Rhodovastum atsumiense: one gene and its partner. The main gene of each other region encodes a partner of the protein of the gene in region 2 in a complex. Links are inferred from orthologs where the notes say so. Each region holds a gene or a part of one and is shown on either strand. Other genes may lie near its edges.

The links.
Region 1: the proteins of NBY65_RS02500 (region 2) and NBY65_RS06290 are in contact, whole or in part, in a cryo-EM structure (PDB 8Z1Y), measured with the Escherichia coli proteins. The link is inferred for Rhodovastum atsumiense from one-to-one orthologs.

The regions. Positions count from the first base shown.
Region 1 is NZ_OW485601.1:1,411,122-1,422,194, reverse strand. The notes cover bases 1,434-4,431. They hold NBY65_RS06290 (ABC transporter ATP-binding protein), read right to left. Parts: upstream 3,426-4,431; coding sequence 2,442-3,425; downstream 1,434-2,441. Other genes in these bases: NBY65_RS06280 (ABC transporter permease), read right to left, coding at 4,429-4,431; NBY65_RS06285 (ABC transporter ATP-binding protein), read right to left, coding at 3,422-4,417. Also shown: more of NBY65_RS06280, read right to left, coding at 4,432-5,286; NBY65_RS06275 (ABC transporter permease), read right to left, coding at 5,283-6,278; NBY65_RS06270 (ABC transporter substrate-binding protein), read right to left, coding at 6,275-7,885; NBY65_RS06265 (ABC transporter substrate-binding protein), read left to right, coding at 8,482-10,068; NBY65_RS06260 (ABC transporter permease), read left to right, coding at 10,065-11,073. UniProt on the Escherichia coli protein: Part of the ABC transporter DppABCDF involved in dipeptide transport. Responsible for energy coupling to the transport system.
Region 2 is NZ_OW485601.1:585,297-601,541, forward strand. Bases 12,338-15,214 are described here. They hold NBY65_RS02500 (ABC transporter permease subunit), read right to left. Parts: upstream 14,292-15,214; coding sequence 13,383-14,291; downstream 12,338-13,382. Other genes in these bases: NBY65_RS02490 (dipeptide ABC transporter ATP-binding protein), read right to left, coding at 12,338-12,358; NBY65_RS02495 (ABC transporter ATP-binding protein), read right to left, coding at 12,355-13,383; NBY65_RS02505 (ABC transporter permease subunit), read right to left, coding at 14,305-15,214. In the rest of the region: LPS export ABC transporter permease LptG, read right to left, coding at 1-657; LPS export ABC transporter permease LptF, read right to left, coding at 661-1,818; NBY65_RS02455 (FAD-binding oxidoreductase), read right to left, coding at 1,886-3,310; NBY65_RS02460 (alpha-E domain-containing protein), read right to left, coding at 3,444-4,442; NBY65_RS02465 (circularly permuted type 2 ATP-grasp protein), read right to left, coding at 4,439-5,914; NBY65_RS02470 (hypothetical protein), read left to right, coding at 6,095-6,676; NBY65_RS02475 (OmpA family protein), read right to left, coding at 6,919-7,995; NBY65_RS02480 (OmpA family protein), read right to left, coding at 8,317-9,393; NBY65_RS02485 (OmpA family protein), read right to left, coding at 9,759-10,889; more of NBY65_RS02490, read right to left, coding at 11,390-12,337; more of NBY65_RS02505, read right to left, coding at 15,215-15,309; NBY65_RS02510 (ABC transporter substrate-binding protein), read right to left, coding at 15,407-16,245. UniProt on the Escherichia coli protein: Part of the ABC transporter DppABCDF involved in dipeptide transport. Responsible for the translocation of the substrate across the membrane.

The DNA of each region.
Region 1 (11,073 bases), 820 kb from region 2 along the record:
CTAGCCATGGCCAGGCTGAAGGTGGGGTAACACCCACTGGAGGGCCGAACCCACGCCTGTTGAAAAAGTCGGGGATGAGCTGTGGCTAGGGGTGAAAGGCCAATCAAACTCGGAAATAGCTGGTTCTCCGCGAAATCTATTGAGGTAGATCGTCGTGTGATCACCCTCGGGGGTAGAGCACTGGATGGGCTAGGGGGTCCCAAAGACTTACCAAACCTAACCAAACTCCGAATACCGAGGAGTGCAGCGCGGCAGACAGACGGTGGGTGCTAAGGTCCATCGTCGAGAGGGAAACAGCCCAGACCGCCAGCTAAGGCCCCCAAATCGTGGCTAAGTGGGAAAGGATGTGGGAATTCCAAAACAACCAGGAGGTTGGCTTAGAAGCAGCCATCCTTTAAAGAAAGCGTAATAGCTCACTGGTCTAATAGAAATCCTGCGCCGAAAATGTAACGGGGCTCAAGCCACGTGCCGAAGCTGCGGGTGCAGAGCAATCTGCGCGGTAGCGGAGCGTTCCGTAGGCCTGCGAAGGGAGTGGGGTGACCCCTCCTGGAGGTATCGGAAGTGCGAATGCTGACATGAGTAGCGACAAACAGTGTGAGAAACACTGTCGCCGAAAGTCCAAGGGTTCCTGCGCAAGGTTAATCCGCGCAGGGTGAGCCGGCCCCTAAGGCGAGGGCGAGAGCCGTAGTCGATGGGAACCAGGTTAAAATTCCTGGGCCTGCTGGAAGTGACGGATGTGAAACGTGGTGGGGGCTTATCGGATTGTCCCTGCGGCCGGAACATCCCGGGAAACAGCTCCAGCGTATAGACCGTACCCGAAACCGACACAGGTGGACTGGTAGAGTATACCAAGGCGCTTGAGAGAACGATGTCGAAGGAACTAGGCAAATTGCCCGCGTAACTTCGGGATAAGCGGGACCCGGCTGTGGGCAACCATGGTCGGGTGGCACAGACCAGGGGGTAGCGACTGTTTAGTAAAAACACAGGGCTCTGCGAAGTCGAGAGACGACGTATAGGGTCTGACGCCTGCCCGGTGCCGGAAGGTTAAGAGGAGGTGTGCGAGCACTGAATTGAAGCCCCGGTAAACGGCGGCCGTAACTATAACGGTCCTAAGGTAGCGAAATTCCTTGTCGGGTAAGTTCCGACCTGCACGAATGGCGTAACGACTTCCCCACTGTCTCCGGCATCGGCTCAGCGAAATTGAATTCCCCGTGAAGATGCGGGGTACCCGCGGTCAGACGGAAAGACCCTATGAACCTTTACTGCAGCTTTGCAGTGGCATTAGGAGAGCACTGTGTAGGATAGGTGGGAGGCTTTGAAACCGGGGCGCCAGCTTCGGCGGAGCCAACCTTGAAATACCACCCTGGGCGCTTCTGATGTCTAACCGCGATCGGTCAGCCCGATCCGGGACCCTGCATGGCAGGCAGTTTGACTGGGGCGGTCGCCTCCCAAATGGTAACGGAGGCGCGCGATGGTGGGCTCAGGCCGGTCGGACATCGGCTGCTGAGTGCAATGGCATAAGCCCGCCTGACTGCGAGAGCGACAGCTCGAGCAGAGACGAAAGTCGGCCATAGTGATCCGGTGGTCCCGCGTGGAAGGGCCATCGCTCAACGGATAAAAGGTACTCTAGGGATAACAGGCTGATCTCCCCCAAGAGTCCACATCGACGGGGAGGTTTGGCACCTCGATGTCGGCTCATCACATCCTGGGGCTGGAGCAGGTCCCAAGGGTTCGGCTGTTCGCCGATTAAAGTGGTACGTGAGCTGGGTTTAGAACGTCGTGAGACAGTTCGGTCCCTATCTGCCGTGGGTGAAGGAGACTTGCGAGGAGCTGTCCCTAGTACGAGAGGACCGGGATGGACGCACCTCTGGTGAACCGGTTGTCGCGCCAGCGGCACCGCCGGGTAGCTATGTGCGGACAAGATAACCGCTGAAAGCATCTAAGCGGGAAACTTCCCTCAAAACCAGGTCTCCCCGAGGGCCGTGCAAGACCAGCACGTCGATAGGCCGGATGTATACGCGCGGCAACGCGCTCAGCTAACCGGTCCTAATCGCCCAACAGGCTCGATCATCTCCCCCATCACGCACAGCAGTCATCCACACCAACCGCCACTCAGGCCTCACCACGCACACACACCGACGCAAACACCAGAACCTGCCCCCACACCCTGACACACACAATCAGGGTGGGTTTGACGACCTGGTGGCTCTGGCGGGGTCCCCCCACCCGATCCCATCCCGAACTCGGCCGTGAAATACCCCAGCGCCCATGGTACTGCGTCCTAAGACGCGGGAGAGTAGGTCGCCGCCAGGTCTTCAAACCCACCCTGACCCCACCACACCAACACTCCATACACCACGATCGTTTTCCCCCCTTCGCATCAAGCGTTTCACCGCAGTTGCGGTCACCTCGAACGGCGCCCGGATCCCGGACGGATCGGCTTATCCGACCATCGGGAGTGCACAGGGCGACTCACCGGCGAGGTGGCAGGCCACCGAATGGCCGGATGTTGCCTCGTGCAGGTCCGGTGTTTCCTGCCGGCATCTCGGGATTGCCAGCGGGCAGCGCGGATGGAAGTGGCAGCCGGGCGGCGGATCAAGCGGGCTCGGCACCTCGCCAGGCAAGGGCGGTGCGACGCGGCTCCGTGCCGCGGCGGGATTGGCGAGCGGTGTCGCGGCCATCAGGGCACGCGTGTAGGGATGCAGCGGGGCCTGCCACAGCATGTCACGTGGCGCGAACTCGACGATCCGGCCAAGATACATCACCGCCACCCGGTCGGCGAGATGGCGCACCACCGAAAGATCGTGCGAGATGAACAGCATGCCGAGACCGTGGTCGGCGCGCAGCCTCAGCAACAGGTTCAGCACCTGCGACCGCACCGAGACATCAAGGGCTGAGACCGCCTCGTCACAGACCAACATGCGCGGCTGCAGCATGAGCGCACGGGCAATGCCGACGCGCTGGCGCTGGCCGCCGGAGAGCTCCGAGGGGTAACGGGTGGCGAGTTCCGGCCGCAGGCCGACGCGCGCGAGCATGGCAAGCGCCTCGGCCCGGCGCGCGGACCTGCCGCCGCGGCGATGCACGATCAGGGGCTGTTCCAGGATGGTGCCGATCGTCTCGCGCGGGTTGAGCGCGGCATAGGGATCCTGGAAGACCATTTGCACGGCGGCGCGGTAGCGGCGCAGGTCCTCGCCGCGGGCCGTTGCCAGGTCGATGCCGTCGAAGCGGATGCTGCCGCTGCCGGGGGCAATCAGGCGCATCGCCAGCCGGGCGAGAGTCGATTTGCCGCACCCGCTCTCCCCCACCAATCCCAGCGTTTCCCCATGGTGCAGCCGCAGGCTGACCTCTTCCACCGCGCGCACCACGCCACGCGCCGTGACGAAGCCGCACGTCACCCTGTGCAGGTCCAACAGCGGCGGCGTCATGCCGCGGCCTGGCCGGCGTCGTCGCCGCGATGCGGGTTGAAGCAGGCATGGCGACAGCCATCGGCTTCGGTGCGCAGCACGGGATCCTCTTCTTCGCAGCGGGGAGAGACGCGGGCGCAGCGGGGGGCAAAGGCGCAGCCCGGCGGCCGCCGCACCAGCGAGGGCACCATGCCCGGGATCTCCGGCAGCCGGCTGCCGGGCGCCAGTGCCTCCAGCCGCACCGCATCGAGCAGGCCGCGCGCGTAGGGGTGGGCGGGGGCAGCGAAGAAACGGTCGACCGGACCTTCCTCCACCACCCGGCCGGCATACATGACGGCGACGCGGTCGGCGACTTCCGCCACCACGCCGAGGTCGTGGGTGATCAGCAGCAGGCCCATGCCAAGACGCCGCTGCAGGTCGCGCAGCAGGGCCAGGATCTGCACCTGGGTGGTGACGTCGAGCGCCGTGGTCGGCTCGTCGGCGATCAGCAATTCCGGCTCGCAGGCGAGCGCCATGGCGATCATCGCCCGCTGGCGCATGCCGCCCGACAGCCGGTGCGGGAATTCGCGGGCCCGCTCGTGCGGCGAGGGGATCTGCACCAGCGCCAGCAATTCCATGGCCCGCTTCCAGGCAGCACGGCGGCTCAGGCGGCGATGCAGCCGCAGCGCCTCGACGATCTGCGCGCCGATGGTCTGCACCGGGTTGAGCGCCGAGAGCGGTTCCTGGAAGATCATGGCGATGCGGTCGCCGCGCACGGCGCGGATACCGGCCGCGTCCAGCCGCAGCAGGTCGGTGCCGCGGAAGAGCACCTCCCCGCCGGCGATGCGCCCGCCGGCGGGCTCCACCAGGCGCAGCAGCGAGCAGGCGGTGACCGACTTGCCGCTGCCGCTCTCGCCGACCAGGGCCAGCGTCTCGCCGCGCTCCAGCGTCAGGTCGACGCCGTCCACCGCCTTGAGCATGCCGGCTTCGGTGCGGAACCAGGTGCGCAGGCCGCGGATCTCCAGCAGGGCCATTCCGGGTTTCCTCAGCGCCGCTGCAGATGCGGGTTCAGCGCGTCGTTCAACCCCTCGCCGAGCAGGTTGAAGGCCAGCACCGTGACGATGACGGCGATGCCGGGCAGGCCGCAGACATACCATGCCTCGCTCAGTTGCTCGCGGCCGCTGCCGATGATGGTGCCCCAGCTCATGACGTTCGGGTCGCCGAGGCCGAGGAATGCCAGGGCCGCTTCCGTCTGGATGGCGTGGGCGATGGTCAGCGTGGAGATGGCGATCACCGGCGGCAGCGCGTTGGGCAGGATCTGCGTGAAGATCAACCGGACCGGCCCCATGCCGAAGGTTTCCGCCGCCAGCACGAATTCCCGCCCACGCAGGGCGAGGAACTGTGCCCGCACCAGCCGCGCGGTGGCCGGCCAGGAGACGATGCCGATGGCCACCGTCGCGGTCGCGACCGATGGCTGGAACACCGCCACCAGCACCACCGCCAGGACGAAGGTCGGCACGGTCTGGAACAGTTCCGTCAGGCGCATCAGCAGGGCATCGACGCGCCCGCCGTAGAAGCCACCCAGCGCGCCGAGCAGCGTGCCCACGCAGGCGGCGATCGCGGTGCTGACGAAGCCGATCAGCAGCGAGACCCGCGCGCCGGAGACCAGCCCCATGGCGAGATCGCGTCCCATCACGTCGGTGCCGAGCGGATTGGCCAGATTCTCGCCCGGCCACAGCATGGGGGGCGCCGCCATCGCCCAGGGATCGCCCGGCCAGACGAACGGCCCGAGCAGTGCCAGCGCGAGCACCAGCGTCAGCAATGCCCCGCCGGCACAGGCGCTGCGCTGCCGCGCGAGGCGGCGCAGCAAGCCCCGCCGCGTGCTGTCCGGAGGGTCGTTCAAGAGCGTCGCGCCTGCAGGTCGACGCGCGGGTCGATCGCGACGTAAAGCAGGTCCACCGCGAGGTTCACCAGCGTCACCAGGATCGAGCTGAAGAACAGGATGCCGAGCAACAGGTTGAGATCGCGCGCGCGGATCGCCTCGAAGGCCAGCCGGCCGAGGCCGGGCCAACTGAACACCGTTTCCACCAGCACCGCGCCGCTGAGCAGCGAGGCGGCCTGGTAGCCGAGCATCGTCACCATCGGCAGCAGCGCGTTGCGGAAGGCGTGCAGCAGGGTCACGCGCCATTCGGGCGCGCCCTTGGCGCGGGCGGTGCGGATGAAGTCGGCGCCATGGAGTTCCAGCATGGCGCCGCGCACCAGCCGGGTATAGACGGCGAGATAAAAGGTGGAGAGCGTCAGCGCCGGCAGCAGCAGATGCGCCAGCACATCCCCTGCCAGCGCGCCGCCGTGCAGATCCGCGCCGACCGTCACCATTCCGCCCGAGGGCAGCCAGCCGAGGCCGGCGGAGAACAGCACGATGGCCATCAGTCCGAGCCAGAAGGTCGGCACCGCGTAGGTCAGCAGCACGAGGCCGGAAATCGCGCTGTCGATCCAGCTATGCACCCGCGCCGCGGCGATGACGCCAAGCAGCGCGCCGAGCACGACGGCAATGACCAGGGCCGAGAGCATCAGCAGCAGCGTGGCCGGCAGCCGGGTCAGGATCAGCTCCTGCACCGGCATGTTCTGACGGAAGGAGAAGCCGAGCTGCAGTTGCGCCAGGTTCCACAGGTAATGGGCGAAGCGCAGCAACAGCGGCTGGTCCAGGCCGAAGCTGCGGCGCAGCGCGGCCATGTATTCCGGGGTCGCCGCGCCGGCCTCGCCCGCCAGCACATCCACCACGTCGCCGGGCGCGATCTGCAGGATGAGGAAGTTCAGCGCGGCGATGCCGAACAGCACCGGCAGTACCTGCGCGAGCCGGCGCAGGAAATAGCGCCACAGCGCCGGCCGGATCACCGGGCGGGCACCAGCCAGGCATCCTCCAGGCCGGCGAACAGGCCGTCGCCCTGCGGCCGCAGCTTGCGCAAGCGCGCGGTGGAAACGGTGGTCCAGGTCAGTTCCACCAGGTCGAGGATCGGCACGTCTTCCTGCGCGATGTCCTGCCAGCGCCGGATCAGCGCCCGGCGGCGCGTCACGTCGCCCTCGGCCGCCGCAGCCTCCATGATGCGGTCCAGTTCCGGGTTGGAATAGCCGGAGCCGTTGGTCCAGGGCGCGCCCTTGATGATGTTGCGTGTCCAGTAGAGGCGCTGCACGCCGAGCGTCGGATCCGGCAGCCGGTGCAGGCTGGAGATCATGATGTCGTAGTTGGCGTCGGTGTAGACGCGGCGCAGGAAGGCGGCGGGTTCGTCGACGATGATGTCGATGTCGATGTCGACGCCGACACGGCCGAGATATTGCTTGAGGAACTCGCTCGCGCGGATGGCTTCCAGGCTGTCGCCGCTGCCGTTGACAAGGTTGAGGCGGAAGCGCCTGCCGTCCGGACCGCGGCGGAGTCCCGCCTCGTCCAGCAGTTGCTCGGCTTTCTTTGGGTCGTAGGCCTGCGGGGTGCCGTGCCAGTAGTACTGCGTGACCGAAGAGGGGATGGGCCCTGTGGCCGGCTTGCCGTAGCCCTGCCATACCAGCCGCACCAGCGCCGCCCGGTCGATGGCATGGGAGAGCGCCTGCCGCACCCGCCGGTCGGACAGGGGCGGGCGCCGGACATTCAGTTGGGCGAGGAAAATGGAAGCGAGGAAGCGTCCGTCCTCGGTGGCGATGGAATAGCGCGAGGTGTCGGCGAAGCGCCGCAGGCTGGTGACAGGGATCAGCGAGCCGATGGCCTGGTCGATTTCTCCTGCTTCCAGTGCCACCGTCCTGGCCACGGCGTCGGGGATGAAGCGGAAGATGATGCCGTCCAGGTAGGGTTTCCCCGGCTGCCAGTAATCGGGATTGCGTTCCAGCGTGATGTGGCTGCCGCGGACCCATTCCTTGAAGCGGAACGGGCCGGTGCCGATGGGCGCGGCGTTGGCCGGGTTCTTCAGGATGTCCGTGCCCTCGTAGAGATGGCGGGGCAGGATCTGCGAGCCATAGGTGTTGATGTAGTTGAACAGATAGAGCGCCGGGGCGGACAGCACGACCACCGCGGTGTGCGGATCGGGTGTCTCGACCTCGGTGACGTTGGCATAGACGGCGCGGCCGAAGGGATGCAGCGCCTTCCACACGTTCAGGAGGGTGAAGCGCACATCGGCCGAGGTGAACGGCGTTCCGTCATGCCATTTTGCTTCACGCCGCAGATGAAAGGTGACGCGCAGGCCATCCGCCGACGTTTCCCACGATTCCGCCAGGGCCGGCACAGGCCTGAGGTCGAGGTCGTAACTGACCAGCCCCTCCAGGATCTTCGAAGAAACCATGCCGATGTTCATCGTCGGCAGGAAGGCGGAGGTCAGGATGGCGGGTTCCTGTACCGCGATGCGGGCCACGCCGCCACGCACCGGCGTGGCGGGCGCCTCGGCGGCGGCGGGGCGGAGCGACAGCCAGGGGATACCGGCGACGGTCAGGCTTCCAGCAAGCAGATCACGTCGGTGCATGGACGAAATTCCGGTTTCGGCAATGGCGGGAAATGGGCCCGGGCGCGATCGCTGAACGGAGAAGCGCGGCGCGGCATCCGGGCATGGACCTGGTCTCACTGGGGCAGGTGGCGGCCATGCGGAGCTTGGCGACCTGGATCATTAAATACAACATTTATTCGCATGGCAAATTAAAACACTATAAATGCACGTTAAATTAAAGGGCCGTCGAACCGAAACTGCAATGACATATGGTCGTTGCCAGGCCCCGATGATAGGGTGTCAGGGTGTTGCATGATTCCGAATGAGTGTTGCGCAACGCAATATGCATCGTATAAAAATCGAATTTACAATCTTGTATCGTGTTCACGGCGAGGCTGACTGTCGGCGTTCGATGCATTCCGGGATCCTGGTATCGTGACCTTCGATGTTTCGCAGGCATCGCTGCATTTTATCCGTCATGCCGCCTTCCGTGCCGACCTGAAGCGGAATCCCGTGGGCCGGATGCCAGGAGCGAGCGGGAGTTCACGCCCTTCTGTGAAAACACGGCGGCGCGAGGTTGTGGAGACAATGCCCCTGCCGTTCAATGCCGATCTCGGATGTTCCGGAGCCCCACCATGCTGACCCGTCGCAGTGTTCTGGCCGCCTCGGCCGCGACCGCTTTCGTTCCGTCGGCGTTTGCCGCCACCCCGAAGGATGTGCTGGTGGTTGGCCAGCAACTGGAGCAACTGATCAGCCTCGATCCCGGCGAGACCTTCGAGGTGAACGGTGGCGAGGCAGTGAGCAACTGCTACAACCGCCTGCTGGAGCCCGATCCCGCCGACCCGAACCGCCTGAAGGGGGATCTGGCCGAGACATGGGAGGTCGCCCCGGACGGCGTCACCTTCACGTTCCACCTGCGCGGCAATGCGAAATTCGCCACCGGCAAGCCGGTCACCGCCGAGGATGCGGCCTTTTCGCTGCAACGCGCGGTGAAGCTGAACAAGACGCCGGCCTTCATCCTCACCCAGTTCGGCTTCGCCAGGGACAACGTCGATGTCCGCATCGTCGCGCCCGATCCCCGCACCCTGGTGCTGACGGTCGGCGCCCAGGTCGCGCCGACCCTGTTGCTGTATTGCCTCACCGCCAACGTCGCCAGCGTGGTCGAAAAAGCCGAGGTGCTGGCCAATGCCCAGGGAGATGATCTCGGCAACCAGTGGCTGAAGACCCATAGCGCCGGCAGCGGGCCGTACGTGCTGCGCAACTGGAAGGCCAACGAGACGGTGCTCTACGAGACCAACCCGCATGCCCTGGTCCGCCCGAAAACGCGGCGCGTCATTGTCAAGCACATCGCCGATCCATCCGCGCAGTTGCTGCAACTGCAGAAGGGCGACATCGACATCGCTCGCGATCTCCAGGCCGAGCAGTTGCGTGCCGCCGAGGCCGACCCGTCGCTGCGACTCTCTCGGGCGCTGCGGGGCTCGCTGCTCTATGTGGGCATGAACCAGGCGCACCCCGCTTTGGCCCGGCCCGAGGTGCGCCAGGCGATCAAGTGGGCGATCGACTACGACGCCATCCAGAAGAACATCACCCCCTTCACCCACCGGGTGCACCAGAGCTTCCTGCCCGAAGGCTTCCCCGCTTCCATCAAGGACCAGCCGTTCCGCCGCGACCTGGCCCGGGCCCGCGACCTGCTCGCCCGTGCCGGGTTCGCCCAGGGCTTCGAGGTGACGCTTGACCATGCCTCCATCCAGCCCACTGCCGACATTGCCCAGGCGATCCAGGCTAACCTGGGGGAACTCGGCATCAAGGTGACGCTGGTCGCCGGCGAAAGTCGCCAGGTGTTCACCCGCACCCGCGCCCGCCAGCATCAGCTTGCCCTGCTCGCCTGGGGGCCGGACTATTTCGATCCGCACACCAACGCCGAAGCCTTCAACATCAACACCGACAATTCCGACACGGCCCGCAGCCGTACGCTCGCCTGGCGCAATTCCTGGCAGGACACCGAGCTGAGCGAGCGTGCCGCCGCCGCCGCGCGCGAAACCGACGCCAGGAAGCGCATCGCCGAATACGAGTCACTGCAGCGCGATTCACAGGCCCGCAGCCCCTTTGCCATCATGCTGCAGAGCCAGGAAACCGCGGCGCTGCGCAAGGTTGTCACGGGCTTCGAGATCGCGCCGCTGTCGGGTCGCAACGTCTTCTACACCGCCAGCAAGACCGCGTGATCCGTCGCCTGGGCGTGCTCGCTGGCGGGCTCGGCAGCGTGGCGATCACGCTGCTGGGCCTGGTGCTGGTGACCTTCTTCATCGGCCGGGTGATGCCGATCGACCCGGTGTTGGCCATCGTCGGCGACCGCGCGCCGCAGGACGTGGTCGAGCAGACCCGTGCCGCACTGGGCCTCGACCGTTCCTTGCCGGTGCAGTTCGCCCTTTATCTCGGGCGGCTGCTGCAGGGGGATCTTGGCCGCTCGGTGATGACCTCGCACAGCGTGGTCGACGACATCGCCCGCTTCTTTCCCGCCACGCTCGAACTGGCGACGGTGGCGATCGTGATCGCCACGCTGGCCGGCGTGCCGCTCGGCGTGCTGGCGGCGGTGAGGCAGGGCACGCGCACCGACCACGCCATCCGGGTGCTGTGCCTCGCCGGGCACTCGGTGCCGATCTTCGTGCTGGCCCTGCTGACCCTGCTGATCTTCTACGCCACCCTCGGCATCGCGCCGGGACCGGGGCGACAGGACGTGGTGTTCGAGGACACCGTGCCGGCGATCACCAACCTCCTGACGGTGGATGCGCTGCTCGCCGGCGATTGGGATGCCTTCCGCGACGCCGTGGCGCATCTGCTGCAGCCCGCGGGCGTGCTGGCTTGGTTCAGCATGGCGTACATCGCCCGCATGACGCGCGCCTTCATGCTCGATGCCCTGTCCGGCGAATACATCGTCACCGCGCATGCCAAGGGGCTGTCGGCCATGCGGGTGATCTGGCGCCATGCCTTCGGCAACATCGCGGTACGGCTGGTGACGGTGCTGGCGCTGACCTATGCCGGGCTGCTGGAAGGCGCGGTGGTAACCGAGACGGTGTTCTCCTGGCCCGGCCTCGGCCAGTACCTGACGGTGTCGCTGCTGAATGCCGACATGAACGCCGTGCTGGGCGCGACGCTGGTGGTGGGGATAACGTATCTGGTGTTCAACCTGGTCGCCGACCTGCTCTACCGCTTAATGGATCCGCGCGTCC
Region 2 (16,245 bases):
CTCCAACTGCCACACCCCGGGGCCGAGCTCCGCCCGCGTCGCCTCCACCCGCTCCAGCAGCCGGTCGCCGGCATCAAGACGGAACAGGCTGACATCCTGGGCCACCAGCCGGGTCTCGCGCAGTTGCACGCTGCGGGCGTGCAGGATCGCCACCCCCTGCGGCACCAGTCCCTCATCGGACTGGCGCAGCCAGAGCTGGCCGCCGTTCAGCGCCAGCGGTCCGCCGCCGCTGCGCAGGTACACGTTCTCCAGCGCCTCCGCCCGCGCCCGCATCACCGCCGAGATCGGGCTGAGCGCCGCGGTCGCGAACGCCCCCATCGCCAGCGCGCAGAGCAGCGGCGCGGCCAGGAACTGCCAGGCGGACACCCCGGAGGCACGCGCCACCACCAGCGCGGAGGAGCGGGTGAGCCGCCAGAACGCCCAGATCCCGCCCAGCAGCACCGCGAAGGGCAGGATCTGCATGATGATCCAGGGCAGGCGCATGGCGGCGATCTCGGTCACCACGGCGAAGGTCGCCTCGGTCCGTGTCGCCGAGCGGCGCAGCAGCTCGATGAAGTCGAACAGGGCGATCAGCCCGGTCAGCCCGGCCAGCATCACGCCCACCGAGGCGGCGAAGACGCGGGCGATATAAAGGGAAAGCGTCGCGGCGACGGTCACGGGTCAGCTCGCCCCCAGCCGCAGTTGCAGGGCAACCGGGACCAGCCGGAACTGCGGGCCGAACAGCGCCCAGGCGCAGACCAGGCCGGGCAGCACCGCATTCACCCAGATCAGCGGGATCATCGCCGCCTGCTTGGCGGCGAGATTGGTCAGCAGCAGGGAAGATGCCAGCAGCCCGACCACCGCCAGCACCGCCAGCAGCGGCCGCACCAGCCCGCCATGGCGGCGGAACGTGCCCATCAGCACGCAGACCAGCGCGACCAGGGTGAAGGTCAGCGTGGTCAGCGGTGATGCCAGGCGCCGGTTTGCCTCCACCTGCAGCTTCGGCAGGTCGCGCTCCAGTACCGCCCCCGCCACCGGATGCAGCAATTCACCGAGCGACATCTCGCTGATGTCGCGGAATCGCTGCTCCTCCCCGCGCTCGCTGCGGCTGAGGTCGATCATGTTCTCGGCGAAGGTCAGCACGTTGAGCCGGCCGGTCTGGCGGTCGATCTCCTGGCGGCTGCCGTTGATCAGCAGCACCCGCGGCGCGCCCTCCGATGACACCAGCCGCCCGCGCTCGGCCAGGATGGTGGCCGGATTGTTCTTCTGCCGGGCGTCCTCGATCAGGATGCCACGCAGCCCGCCATCGGGGTCGCGCGCCCGCACATAGACCGTCAGGTCGTCGGAGACCGGGGTGAACACGCCTTCCTGCAGCAGGAAGGCGGCCACGCGGTTGCGGATCTCGAACTGATACTGCCGGAACGCCTGCGAGGCCGCCGGCACCAGCACCAGGTTCAGCAGGTAGCCGCAGGCCACCGCCACCAGCGCCACCGCGAGCGCCGGCCGCGCCAGCGCCAGCGGCGACAGCCCGGCCGCGCGCATCACCGTCAGTTCCCGGTCGCCGGACAACCTCTGGTAGATGAACTGCACCACGACGAAGGTCGTGATCGGCAGGATCACCGAGACAAAATAAGGAATCTGCAGGCTCGACAGTTCCAGGAACACCCGAACCGACAACCCACGGTTGACCACCAGCTCGACGAAGCGCAGCGACTGCGTCAGCCAGATCAGCGCCACCAGCCCGGCGGTGGTGGCGACCAGGGCCAGCAGCAACTGGCGGAAAATATAGCGATCGAGCCGGGTGACAATCGGGCCGATTCGGATGGGCAGCACGCTCATGCCGGCACTTTAGCCGGGCCGGGGCCACCGGCAAAACCGTGAAGCGGCGCCGGGAGGCGCCTGCACATCATGGCAGGACCTTGCCGGGGTTCATGATGCCGTGCGGATCCAGCGCCTGCTTGATGCGCCGCATGGTCTCAAGCTCCGCCCCGCCCCGCCAGCCGGGCAGCATCGCCGGCTTCAGCCGCCCGACCCCGTGCTCGGCCGAAAAACTGCCGCCGAGGTCGCGCACCACCGCGCCGACCGCCGCCATCAGGTCCTGGTCGCGGGCCAGGAAGGCAGCCGGGTCCATGCCCTCGGGCTGGACCAGGTTGAAGTGAATGTTGCCATCGCCGAGATGCCCGAACGGGACGATGCGGATGCCCGGCAGCAGCGCCTCGCAGGCCTCCGCCGCCCGGTGGAGCAGCGCCGGGACGCGCGAGACCGGCACCGAGACATCGTTCTTGACCGAGGCGCCGGCCCGCTTCTGCGCCTCGGAATGCTCCTCGCGCAGCTTCCAGATCGCCGCGCGCTGCGCCCCGGAGGCGGCAATGGCGGCATCCAGCACCACCCCCTCTTCCAGCGCCGCCCCCAGCACCTCCTCCAGCGCCGGGCGCAGACCAGCCCCGACCCGCGGAGACGCCAGCTCGACCAGGACATAATGGTCGGCCGGGGTCACGAGCGGCAACGCAGAGCCGGGAATATGCGCCAGCACCAGATCCATGCCGGAGCCCGACATATATTCGAATGCCTGCAGCGCGGCCGGATCCTGCGCCTGGAACCGGGAGAACAGGTCCAGCGCCGCCTCGGCGGACGGCAGCGCACACAGCGCCACCTCCACCTCGCGCGGCAGCGGAGCCAGCTTCAGCACGGCGGCGGTGATGATGCCGAGCGTCCCCTCGGCGCCGACGAAAAGCTGGCGCAGGCAATAGCCGGTATTGTCCTTGCGCAGCCGGCGCAAGCCCTCCCAGACCTCCCCGTCCGGCAACACCACCTCCAGCCCGAGCACGAGATCACGGGCATTGCCGTAGCGGATCGTGTTGTTGCCGCCGGCATTGGTGGCCAGCACCCCACCGATCTGCGCGGTCCCCTCCGAGGCGATCGACAACGGCAGCAGGCAGCCTTTGGCCGCCGCCGCCTCCTGCGCCGCCTTCAGGGTCACCCCGGCCTGCAGGGTCAGGGTCATGTCCACCGGGTCAATCTCGAGGATCCGGTTGAGCCGGGCGAGCGCCAGCACGATCTCACTGCCGTCCTCGGCCGGCACGGCGCCACCGACCATCGACGTGTTGCCGCCCTGGGGGACGATGCCCACACCGGCAGCGGCACAGGCCCGCACGACCTCGGCGACCTCCTGCGTGGTGGCGGGCCGAACCACAGCCGGGGGGTGGCCCCGGTAGAGGCGGCGCCAGTCCTCGGCATAAGGTGCGATATCGGTCGGATCGGTCAGCAACCCTCTCGGGCCGACAATGGCTGCCAGCTCGGTGAGAAAACGCTCTGTTGCAACATGCGGCATGGCAGGCCTCCGGCGGCCAAGTTAGAGCCGGGTCGCCACGGGTCAATGCCGCGCTTGGGGCGCTGCCCCAAACCCCGCCAAAGGCTTCGCCTCTGGACTCCAGCAGGGGCCAAAAGGCCCCTGCACCCCTCTCCTACCCTTGTTTCTGCGACTGCTCGGCGTAGGGGCGCCAGTCGCGGAAGAACGCGGTGCCGATCTCGCCGGCGAGGTCGATCAGGCCACATTGCAAATGGTCGAGGAAATGATGCAGGCCCTCGTCCAGGATCGTCTGGACGGTCGGCCCCAGCAACGTGGTCCGCAACTCCTCGACCTGTTCCAGCGCCCGCACGGTGCCCCGCAGCCCCCAGGTGGCGCGCAGCCGGTTCAGCACCCAGTCGACCTGCTCCAGGCAGAGCGCGACACTGCGGGGGAAGTGATTGTCACGCAACAGGAAACCTACCACGTCGGCGGGGGTGAAGCCCGCTGGGGCGATGCGGCGGAAGGCGTGATAGCCGGCCGCGGCCCGCAGCACACCGCCCCACTGCGTCAGCTCGGCCACGCGCCGCGCCTCGCCGTTGGTGGCGGGGACCAGCAGGTGATAGCGGATGTCCAGCATCCGGGTAGTCTGGTCAGCGCGCTCGATCTGGCGCCCGAGCTGGTAGAACAGCCAGCCCTGGTCGCGGAAGAACGTTCCCTCGGTGATGCCGGTATGGGTCTGCACGCCCTCCTTGATGCGCGCACACAGCCGCGACAACCGGTCGCCCTGCAGATCGGCGGCATCGATCGCCACCATGTCACGGTGAAAGACGTTCAGTTGTACCCACATCTCCGTCGAGATCAGCGGGCGCAGGGTGCGCGCATTCATGCGGGCCGCTTCCAGCGCGGCCGGCACGCTGGTGGGATTGTCGTGGTCGAGCAGGTAGAAGCGCTTCACCGCCTCCGCCCCCGGGGCCAGCCCACGCTCGGCGAAGCCCGCCTCGTCGGCGTTGATGCGCACCAGGGCGAACCAGCTTTCGCTCTCGCGGCCGGGGCTCTCGAAATTCTGGGTGACGTCGATGAGACGGGCGATGTTCTCGACGCGCTCGAGATACCGGGCCATCCAGAACAGGCCCTCGGCATAGCGCGCGAGCAGCGGCAATTCGTTGCGCATCATGCCACCTCCGCTTCGGCCAGGACCCAGGTGTCCTTCGACCCGCCGCCCTGGGACGAATTCACCACCAGGCTGCCCGGGCGCAGCGCCACCCGCGTCAGCCCGCCCGGCAACACCCAGGTCTGCCGCCCGGTGACCGCATAAGGCCGCAGGTCGAGATGCCGCGGCCGGATCCCCTCGTCGCAGAGCGTCGGAGCGACCGACAGCGAGATCACCGGCTGGCTGATCCAGTTGGCGGGATCGGCCAGCAGCGCCGCGCGGGCATGTTCGAGCTGGGCGCGGGAGGCGTGCGGGCCGATGGTGATGCCATAGCCCCCGGATTCCCCGACAGGCTTGATCACCAGCTGGTCCAGATGCGCGAGCGTATAGGCCAGCCCTTCCGGCTCGCGACAGATATGGGTCTCGACATTGGGCAGGATCGGATCCTCGGACAGGTAGTAGCGGATGATCCTTGGCATATAAGCGTACACCGCCTTGTCGTCGGCGACGCCGGTGCCGACCGCGTTGGCCAGCGCCACGTTGCCGCGCCGCCACGCCCCGATCAGGCCCGGCACGCCGAGCAGGCTTTCCGGCCGGCCAACGGTGGGGTCGAGGAAGTCGTCGCTGATGCGCCGGTAGATGGTATGCACCGGGCGCCGCCCGCCGGTGGTGCGCATCCACACCCGGTCCTGCTCGACGAACAGGTCGGCCCCCTCGACCAGCGGCACCCCCATTTCGCGCGCGAGAAAGACGTGCTCGAAATAAGCCGAGTTGTAGATGCCGGGGCTGAGCAGCACCACTTGCGGGTCATCCACCCCCTCGGGCGCGATCTCGACCATGGCGCTCAACAGGCGCTCGCCATAATCGTCGACCGGCCGCAGCCGCATCCCCGCCATCAGGTCGGGGAAGGCCCGCGACATCATGTGGCGGTTCTCGACGACGTAGGACACGCCGGAAGGCGTGCGACCGTTATCTTCCAGGACCATGAAATTGCCGGCGGTGTCGCGCACGATGTCGGTGCCGCAGATATGCACGTAGGTGCCGAACCGGACCGGGAAATCCTCCATCTCCGGCCGGTAATTGGCATTCCCGAGCACGAGTTCGGCCGGCACCACGCCATCCTTGAGGATCCGCCGCTCGTGGTAGATGTCGTGCAGGAACGCATTGAGCGCCGCGACTCGCTGCTGCACGCCGGTATCGATGACCCGCCATTCCGCCGCGGTCAGAATGCGCGGAATGCAGTCGAACGGCATGATCCGGTCGATTGCGGTGGCATCCGAATAAACCGTGAAGGTGATGCCGAGGTTGAACAGATCGTTCTCGGCCGCCTGGGCACGCGCGCGCAGCGCGTCGAGTCCAATGGATCCAATGCGTTCGCGCACGACGGCCGCGGCACCACCATCGCCCGCCCTCTCGCTCGTGAGTTCGCAGAAAAACGGCCCCGGGCGATAATCGCGGAAAGGGTCGGAAGCGACGTCGATCTGGCTTTCTGGCATATCGGGGTGCTCGCCGGCGCTGAAAGTTTGCAAACGCCACGAAGCATAGCAGACATATTCAGCGTGCAACCCCCTTCTTCGCGGCGCTGCAGCGAAGGGGCGGGGCCAAGCGGGGCGGTTGCGCGACACGGCGGACCGTGCCTATTCCTGCACTTCCCTCCCTGCCTCTGGATGATTCCCATGCTGCGTCCCGCGCTGGCCCTGGTTCTCCTCGCTTTGATCGCCGGCTGCACTGACAAGGAACCCCCGGCCCCGCCGCAGGTCGCCTATCAGCCGCCGCCGCTGCCCGAGCCGCCTCCGGCGCCGTGGTGTGCCCGTCCGGGTGAAGTGACGGCGTTCTCGGTCGCCGCGCTGAAAAGCAACCTGATGGTTACGGCCATCTCCTGCCGGGCGGAAGACAAGTACAACGCCTTCGTGAACCGGTACCGGCCGTCGCTGCTGCAACAGGAGAAGACGGCGGAGACCTATTTCAGCCGTAACGACAAGCGGCGCTGGCAGCAGTCGCGCGACGACTACATCACCCAGCTCGCCAACGCGCAGTCGCAGCGCGCCATGGTGCTGGGGTCGCAGTTCTGCGAACGCAGCCTGGGTCAGTTCGATGAAGTCATGGCCCTGCAGAAGCCCGAGGAACTGCCCCGCTTCGCCGAAACGAAGACGCAGTCCCTGCCGCAGGCGATGAAGTTCGCAGAATGCCCGGCGACCGCGGCGCCGGCCCCCGCGCCGGCGAAGGCCGTGGCGGCAGCGAAGAAGAAGAAGAAGTAACGCAGCGCCCCCGTCACCCCGGCCCTGGCAACGGATGGTTTCGTTGCCAGGGGATGCCGCCCGCTTCGCCGGCCGGACCATCCGCGATGGTTGAAGATCCGGCGCGATGCGCAAGGCGCAGAGCTGATGACCGGTACATATAAAGAGGCCCGGGAGACCGATTGCGGTCTTCCGGGCCTCTTTTTTCCGTCAACCGGACCAGGGCAAGGCCAGAGGGGCTCCCCTGGCCTTGCTTGTACCGGTTAGCGCAGCACGATCTCGACGCGACGGTTCTGCGGCTCGCGGACGCCGGCGGCGGTCGGCACCAGCGGGCGGCTGTCGCCGTAGGCCTGGATCGCGATGGCATTGCGCGGCACGCCGTTGCGCACCAGCTCGGCCGCCACGTTCTCGGCACGCTTGCGCGACAGCCCGAGATTGTAGCGGGCGGTGCCGGTGCGGTCGGCGTGGCCGGCAACCTCGATCTGCGTCAGCTGCACGCGGGTCGAGTTCTGCGCCGCCTCGGCGATGATCTGGCGCGCGCGCGCGGTCAGGTCAGCCCGATCCCAGTCGAAGAACACCAGGTAGGTGCGCGAGGGCGCCGGCGCGGGGGCAACCACCGGCACCGGGGCCGGCGGCGGCACCGCCGGAGCCGAGTTGAACGCATAGCGCACGCCCAGCATCGCCGCGTGGTTATACTGGTTGCCCAGCTTCACCGTCCCCGGCACGCCAGCCACGCTGCCCTTGTACTTGGGCTCCTCGACCGTCGCCATGAAGCGATACTCGGCGGTCAGCGACAGGCCCGGCACCGGCAGCGCATAGGACGCGCCCAGGATCGCCTGCGTCGCCAGGCTGCCTTCGGTCTTGTTCGCACCGCTGATCTGGTTCGGCCCGCCCGGCAGATACGCCTTCGCGCTGCTGACCTGCGTCCATTCATAGCCGATACCGGCGCCGGCATACGGCGTCACCGGCAGGCCGAGGTCGAAATCATACAGGCCGTTGATCATCACGCCGTAGGTCTGCAGATCGGCACCGCCCTGCACACGGCCCGCCTTGGTCAGGCGCGTGTGGTTGTCGCGGTAATTGCCCTCGAGCTCGACGCGCACGCCGTTGCCGAAGCCCCAGCCAACGCTGCCGACCGCGCCAAGACCGCCATTGCCCGTCAGCTTCCCGGAGCCGCTGACCGTGCCGCCGGGAATCGCCGCCGTTCCCTTGGTGTCGATGTCCTGCGTGTAGTTGTAGCCCAGCCCACCACCGACATAGAGGCCGTTGATCGGCTGCGCCTGCGCCACCACCGGCAGGGCCAACACGGACGCGGCCAACAGCGCGTTCCGAAGTTTCATGGCTTATTCTCCTCGCTTGTAGGCTCGCCGCGATAAGGCAATACGGCGACGAAACGGCATTTCATTCGAGTTTGACGAAAATGAGGCGCGCCCATCCGCCATGACGGCAGGACGGGAATGCACGTTCTCATATCGGATTGATGTCGCCGGCATGATGCGAGCCGGAATCAGGGCTCTTGTACTTCGACCGGAGTCGAAGCGATACGGCGGTTCATGTCCGGCTGCCCCGCCCGCAGTCGATAACGGACTGCATCAAGACAGATCCGCCGCCGGCGCGGGCGCCGGCGGCGGGGGACGTCCCACTTCGGATCGTATCCGGATCTACTTCAGCACGATCTCGACGCGACGGTTCTGCGGCTCGCGGACGCCGGCGGCGGTGGGCACCAGCGGGCGGCTGTCGCCATAGGCCTGGATCGCGATGACGTTGCGCGGCACGCCGTTGCGCACCAGCTCGGCCGCCACGTTCTCGGCGCGCTTGCGCGACAGCGCCAGGTTGTAGCGGGCGGTGCCGGTGCGGTCGGCGTGGCCGGCAACCTCGATCTGCGTCAGCTGCACGCGGGTCGAGTTCTGCGCCGCCTCGGCGATGATCTGGCGCGCACGCGCGGTCAGCTCAGCCCGATCCCAGTCGAAGAACACCAAGTAGGTGCGCGAGGGCGCCGGCGCAGGGGCAACCACCGGCGCGGGGGCCGGCGGCGGCACCGCCGGAGCCGAGTTGAACGCGTAGCGCACGCCCAGCATCGCAGCGTGGTTATACTGGTTGCCCAGCTTCACCGTCCCCGGCACGCCAGCCACGCTGCCCTTGTACTTGGGCTCCTCGACCGTCGCCATGAAGCGGTACTCGGCGGTCAGCGACAGGCCCGGCACCGGCAGCGCATAGGACGCGCCCAGGATCGCCTGCGTCGCCAGGCTGCCTTCGGTCTTGTTCGCGCCGCTGATCTGGTTCGGCCCGCCCGGCAGATACGCCTTCGCGCTGCTGACCTGCGTCCATTCATAGCCGATACCGGCGCCGGCATACGGCGTCACCGGCAGGCCGAGGTCGAAGTCATACAGGCCGTTGATCATCACGCCGTAGGTCTGCAGGTCGGCACCGCCACGGACCGCACCCGCCTTGCTCAGGCGCGTGTGGTTCTCACGGTAGTTGCCCTCGAGCTCGACGCGCACGCCGTTGCCGAAGCCCCAGCCAACGCTGCCGACCGCGCCGAGGCCGCCATTGCCCGTCAGCTTCCCGGAGCCGCTGACCGTGCCACCGGGAATCGCCGCCGTCCCCTTGGTGTCGATGTCCTGCGTGTAGTTGTAGCCCAGCCCACCACCGACATAGAGACCATTGATCGGCTGCGCCTGCGCCACAGCCGGCAGGGCCAAGACGGACGCGGCCAACAGCGCGTTCCGAATCGTCATCGTGTGCTCTCCTCGCGTTCCGGGCCGCTATGCGCGCCCTCGGGTAGGCGATTGCCTTCCCCGCTCTACTTGCCGGAAAGGTAGTGTTCGGGTCCCGTAGTGACCAGCAGTGATTGTCTCTGTCGCGATCCAGAGACGGTTTTCGGGGACACAGAGTTGCTTTTTTGCAACAGATATTCCCCTACTCCGGGAGCGGCCATACCCAGGCATGCCCCCGCAACGACCTCCCGAACGAGAAGAGAATAGTTGGCAAGGCGGAACGCATCGCCGACTCGCCATGAAAAACCCGCCGCCGGTCCTGCGACCGACGGCGGGCGGAAGATGCAACGATGTTGCCGGCCGGGACGCGCCCCGGCCCCGCGCGCCTACTTGAAGACGATCTCGACGCGGCGGTTCTGCGGTTCCCGCACGCCCGGGGCGGTCGGCACCAGCGGACGGCTGTAGCCGAAGGCTTCGATCGAGATGGCTTCGCGCGGCACGCCGTTGCGCACCAGCTCGGCGGCCACGTTCTCGGCGCGGCGGCGCGACAGGGCGATATTGTAGTTGGCGGTGCCGGTGCGGTCGGCGTGACCGGCAACCTCGATACGGGTGTATTGCACTCGACTCGAGTTCTGCGCCGCCTCGGCGATGATCTGGCGCGCGCGCGCGGTCAGGTCGGCCCGATCCCAGTCGAAGAACACCAGGTAGGTGCGCGAGGGCGCCGGCGCCGGTGCGGCAACGGGGGCCGGTGCGGGCGGCGGCGGCGGCGGGGCCGCATTGAAGGCATAACGAAGCCCGACCAGAACGGATTCGTTGGTGGGGTTGCCGATCTTGATCGAGGTGCCGCTGGCCGGGCCGACCGCCGACCCACGCCGGATGGCCGTCGATCCGTTGAAGCTCGGCTCGCCGAACTGGCCGACGAAACGGAACTCGGTCGTCAGCGCCAGGCCGGGTACACCGAGCGGGAAGGCCGCGCCGAGGATCACCTGCCCGGCCGCTTCACCAGAGGAAGAATTGCTGAAGTTGATCTGCGACTGCGGGTTCAGGTTGGTGGTGTACAACCGGCCCGACTGGAATTCGTTCCAGATATAGCCGAAGCCGATGCCGGCATAGGGCTGGACCCAGCTCGCGACTTCGGTGAAGTCGTACAACCCGTTCACGAAGACGCCGTACTGCAGGATGTTGCCGCCGCCGGCAATGCCCGAAGTCCCGGTGGTCCGGGTGTGATTGGACCGGTAATTGCCCTCCAGTTCGAAGCGCAGGCCGTTGCCGAGCCCATAGCCGACGCTGGCAAGCCCGACGAAACCGCCACTCGACGAAAGCGACCCATTGCTGCTGACGGATCTGGTCACGCCGAAGACCGGGGTGGCGAACGAGACGCTCTTGGCATTCACTGAGTTCAGGTAGTCAAATCCGATACCGCCACCGATATACAAGCCAGTGATCGGCTCCGCCGTCCACGCCGTTACCGGCAACGCCAGCATGGTCGCGGCCAGCATCACGCTCCGCAATTTCATGGTTCTCTCCTCGCATGACGGGTCTCTGCTAGCGACCCAGAGGCGGGGCTGTTGATCGCCCTGTCCAGCGCAGCAAACCGTAGTGTCCAAGTTGGAACGAAGCCAGCATCCACGGCCGCACAACGTGCGCGTTGTGCGTTTCCACCAAGCTATGTGGCAGTACAGACACAGTGCTGTTGTATTCACGATACAGTGAAGACCGAAAATTCAAGTTCGTTTCACTTGACGGCGGCATGGGCGCAACAGAGGAGCCCGGCAGAAGTTCAAGCTGCCCAGAGTGGTAAGCCTGTCTCCACTGCCCGGGCGATCGGTTGGTTCCACGGAAATACATACCCGCGCATGCAGATGGCGCGGGGGGATCCAACACTGATTTCGATTTTCCGTGGGCCCGGATAGCGGCACTCCGGCCACACCCATCGCGGCGGCCGGGACTGCCGGCCGCCGGCGGCCGGCCCCGGTCAGCCTGCCGGTCTAACCCCGAATTCCGGTGGAATTCGGAACTACCCCAGTTGCTCCGCGTAATGGCACGCGACCTGGTGATCGCCGAGCACGCGCCAGTCCGGCCGCTCCGCCGTGCAGCGATCGGTCGCATGCGGACAGCGCGAGGCGAAGGCGCAGCCGGGCGGCGGGTTCAGGGGGGATGGCAGTTCGCCCCGCACCGACGCCACCTGCTTGCGGTGGCGCGCATCGATCGAGGGCGTGGCGGCAAGCAGCGCGCGCGTGTAGGGGTGCAGGGGCGCTGCGAACACGCTCTCCTTCGGGCCGTGCTCGACCGGGCGGCCGCAATACAGCACCAGCACCTCGCGGGCGATGTGGCGGACCACGCTCAGGTCATGGCTGATGAACAGGTAGGCGAGACGGAACTCGTCCTGCAGATCCATCAGCAGGTTCAGCACCTGGGCCTGGATCGATACGTCCAGCGCCGACACCGGCTCGTCGGCCACCACCACGCGCGGATTGAGCATCAACGCCCGGGCGATGGCGATGCGCTGGCGCTGCCCGCCGGAGAACATGTGCGGATAGCGGCCGTACTGGTCCTGGCGCAGCCCGACCCGGGCCATCATCGCCCGCACCGCCTGCTCGCGCTCGGCGCGGCCGCCGCGGCCATTCAGCGCGAGCGGCTCCTCGAGGATGGCGCCCACGGTCTTGCGCGGGTTGAGCGACCCGTACGGATTCTGGAACACCATCTGCACATTGAGGCGCAGGCGGCGGCGTTCCACCTCGTCGTCGAGCGGCACCTTGCGGCCGTCGATCAGCAGCTCGCCCGCGCTCGGCAGTTCCATCAGCGTCGCCATGCGCGCGAGCGTGGACTTGCCGCAGCCGGACTCGCCGACCACCGCCAGGGTCTCGCCGGGATGCAGCACGAAGGACACGCCGTCGACCGCCTTCACCAGCGCCTTCGGGACGAACAGGCCGCCCCCGACCGGGTAATGGCGGCGCAGCGCGGCCGCCTCCATGGCTGGGGTCATGGCTGCAGCACCTGGCTGGGTCCCTCCCCGTCCGCCACCCCGGGAGGGGGCGCGGCGGACGGGGTCCGGTCGAGCGGGAAATGGCAACGGGCGCGGCGGCCGGACGGGCCGGCGAGCGTCGGCGGGACGCTGCGGCAGGCGGTATCGGCAAAGCGGCAGCGCGGATTGAACAGGCAGCCCTGCGGGCGGTCGTCGATGCCGGGCACCACCCCCGGAATGGTCGGCAGCCGCCGCCGTCCCAGGGCGCGTTCCGGCAGGGCATCGAGCAGGGCCGCCGTGTAGGGATGGCGCGGGGTGGCGAACAGCGCCTCGGTGGGCTGCTCCTCCACCATCTGCCCGGCATACATCACCTGCACGCGGTGGGCGGTCTCGGCCACCACGCCCATGTCGTGGGTGATCAGCACCAGCGCCATGCCACGCTGCTTCTGCAGGTCGACCAGCAGATCAAGGATCTGCTTCTGGATGGTGACATCCAGCGCCGTGGTCGGCTCGTCGGCGATCAGCAGGCGCGGGTTGCAGGCGATCGCCATGGCGATCATGACGCGCTGGTTCATGCCGCCCGAGAGCTGGTGCGGAAAGGCCGAGAGCCGGCGGCCGGGATCAGGAATGCCCACCTGGTCAAGCAGTTCCACCACGCGGTCGCGGACCTTGTTGCGCGGCACGGCGTCATGCGCCCGCAGCGCCTCGGCGATCTGCCAGCCCACCGGATAGCAGGGATTGAGGCTGGACATCGGCTCCTGGAACACCATCGCCATGTCCTTGCCGACCACCCGCCGGCGCTGGCGCGCCGACAGCGAGAGCAGGTCGGCGCCGTCGAAGCGCAGCGCCTCGGCGCTGACGCGGCCAGGCCAGCCGATCAGCCCCATGGCGGCGAGCATCGACACGCTCTTGCCCGAGCCGGATTCCCCCACGATGCAGAGGACCTCGCCCTCGTCCACCGTGACGTCCACCCCGTCCACGGCGCGGAAGCGGCCGCGGGCGGTGGCGAAATCGACCGCGAGATTGCGGATTTCCAGCAGCGGCATCAGCGTTTCAGCTTGGGATCGAGGGCATCGCGCAACCCGTCGCCGAACAGGTTGAAGGCGAGCACGGTGAACAGGATGAACAGGCCGGGGAAGGTCAGCACCCACCAGGCCCGCTGGTAGTACTGCAGCGCGCCGGCGAGCATGGTGCCCCATTCCGGCGTCGGCGGCTGCGCGCCCAGCCCGAGGAAGCCGAGCGCCGCGGCATCCAGGATCGCCGCCGAGAAGCCGAGCGAGGCCTGCACGATCAGCGGCGCCGTGCAGTTCGGCAGCACGGTGTTGAACATCAGGTAAAGCCGCCCGGCGCCGGCGCAGCGCGTGGCGGTGACGTAGTCGCGCGCCAGTTCCGACATCGCCGAGGCGCGCGACAGTCGCGTGTAGCCGGGCAGCGTCACGATCGCCACTGCCAGCATGGCGTTGAACAGGCCCGGCCCCAGGATGGCGACGATGACGATGGCCAGCAGCAGGCTCGGGAACACCAGCACGATGTCCATCAGCCGCATGATGATGGTGTCGACCACCCCGCCCGAGAAGGCGGCGGTCAGGCCGAGCGCCGTGCCGCAGGTCATCGACAGCGCCACCACCGAAATCCCGATCAGCAGCGACAGCCGCGCCCCGTAGATCAGGCGCGAGAGGATGTCACGGCCGACATCGTCGGTGCCGAGCGGATAGGTCCAGCTTCCGCCCTCCTGCCAGACCGGCGGGGTGAGGAAGGCGTCGCGGTACTGCTCGATCGGCGAATGCGGTGCCACCACGTCGGCGAATACCGCCAGCACCACCAGCACCACCATGAAGGCGAGCCCGAGCACCGCGCCACGGTTCTCGGCGAAACCGCGCCAGAACAGGCGGATGCGGCCGGGCATGGGCGGCGCTTCCGGCGGCGCCGCGACAAGGGTCTCGTTGCCGGACATCAGGACTGCGCCCTCATCGACGGATCCGGGGATTGAGGAAGCCATAGGTCATGTCGACGCCGAGATTGACCAGGATCACCAGGGTCGCCACCAGCAGCGTGCCGCCCTGCAGCACCGGGTAGTCGCGACGCTGGATGCTCTCGACCAGCCAGTGGCCGACGCCGGGCCAGGAGAAGATCGTCTCCGTCAGGATGGCCCCGCCCAGCAGCGTGCCGGCCTGCAGGCCGATGACCGTCACCACCGGGATCAGCGCGTTGCGCAGCGCGTGCACCACCACCACCCGCGACACGCCCAGGCCCTTGGCCCGCGCGGTACGGATGTAGTCCTCGCCGAGCACTTCCAGCATGGCCGAGCGCGTCATGCGCGCCACCACCGCCAGAGGTTGCGTTCCCAATACGATCGTAGGCAGGATCAGGTGGCCTACGGCCGAGGCGAAGGCGCCCTCGTCCTCGCTGAACCAGGTGTCGATCAGCATGAAGCCCGACCAGGGCTCCACATAGTACATGTCACTGATGCGGCCGGAGACCGGGGTCCAGCCGAGGGCGACTGAGAAGATCAGGATCATCATCAGCCCCCACCAGAAGATCGGCATGGAGGCGCCGGTGACGGATAACCCCATCAATCCGTAATCGAAGGCCGATCCCCGCTTCACCGCCGCCACCACCCCGAGCGGGATGCCCACCGCCATGGCGAGCAGGATGGCGCAGAGCGTCAGCTCCAGCGTGGCCGGGAACAGCGTGGTGAACTCCCGCCAGACCGGCTCGCGCGTGACCACGGAGACGCCGAGCCCGCCGGTGACCACGCCGACCTCGTAGTCGAGGAACTGCTTCCACAGCGGCTGGTCGAGACCGAAGTCATGGCGCAGCGCGGCGAGGCGCTCGGGTTCGATGCCGTGCTCGCCGACGCGCACCTCGATCGGGTCGCCGGGGACGAGGCGGATCAGCAGGAAGGCCAGGAAGGTCACGCCGATGAAGGTCGGCACGATCAGTGCCAGGCGGCGGAAGAGAAAGCGGACCAAGGGGCGCTGTCCGGGAACTGTGGCGGGGCGGTGGGGAGTGGCCGTGCGGCGGCTGTCCGCCTCCCCCGCTTGCGGGCGAGGCGGACAGCGACCGGGCTTACTTCAGGTCGACCGGCTCGAACTGCACGCGGCCGAACGGGCTCATCTTGAAGCCGACGACCTCCTTGCGGACCGGCCAGAACACCACCGAATGAGCGACCAGGAAGAAGGGCTGCTCCTCGCGCATCACCAGCTGCGCCTGCTGGTACAGCTTGGCGCGCTCGGCCTGCACGGGGACCTGCGCCGCCTTGCGGATCAGGGCTTCGAAGTCCTGGTTGCACCACTTGGAGACGCTGCCGCCGCCGATGCGCGCGGCGTCGCAGCCGGCCAGCGGGGTGAAGAAGTTGTCCGGATCACCGTTGTCGCCGGTCCAGCCGAACAGGGCGAGGCCGTGCTCGGCGTTCTGCAGGCGCTTGCGGTACTCGCCCCATTCATAGCTGACGATGCTGGCCTTGACGCCGATCTTGGCGAGGTCGGCCTGGATCAGCTCGGCCATGCGCCGGGCGTCGGGATTGTAGGGGCGCTGCACCGGCATCGCCCACAGCGTGGTCTCGAAGCCGTTGGGGAAGCCGGCCTCGGCGAGCAGCGCACGCGCCTTCGCCGGGTCGTAGGCCTGTTCGGGCACCTGATCGTTGTAGCCCCACAGGGTGGGCGGGATCAGGTTCTTGGCCGGCGTGCCGGCGCCCTGGTAGATCGCGGTCAGGATCGCCTTCTTGTCGATCGCGTAGTTGATCGCCTGGCGCACCCGCTTGTCGGTGAACGGCGCCTTGAGATTGTTGAAGGCGAGATAGCCGATGTTCAGCCCCGGCTGCGACAGCAGTTGCAGCTTCGGATCCTGGCGGATCGATTCCAGGTCGGCCGGGTTCGGATAGGGCATCACCTGGCATTCATTGGCGC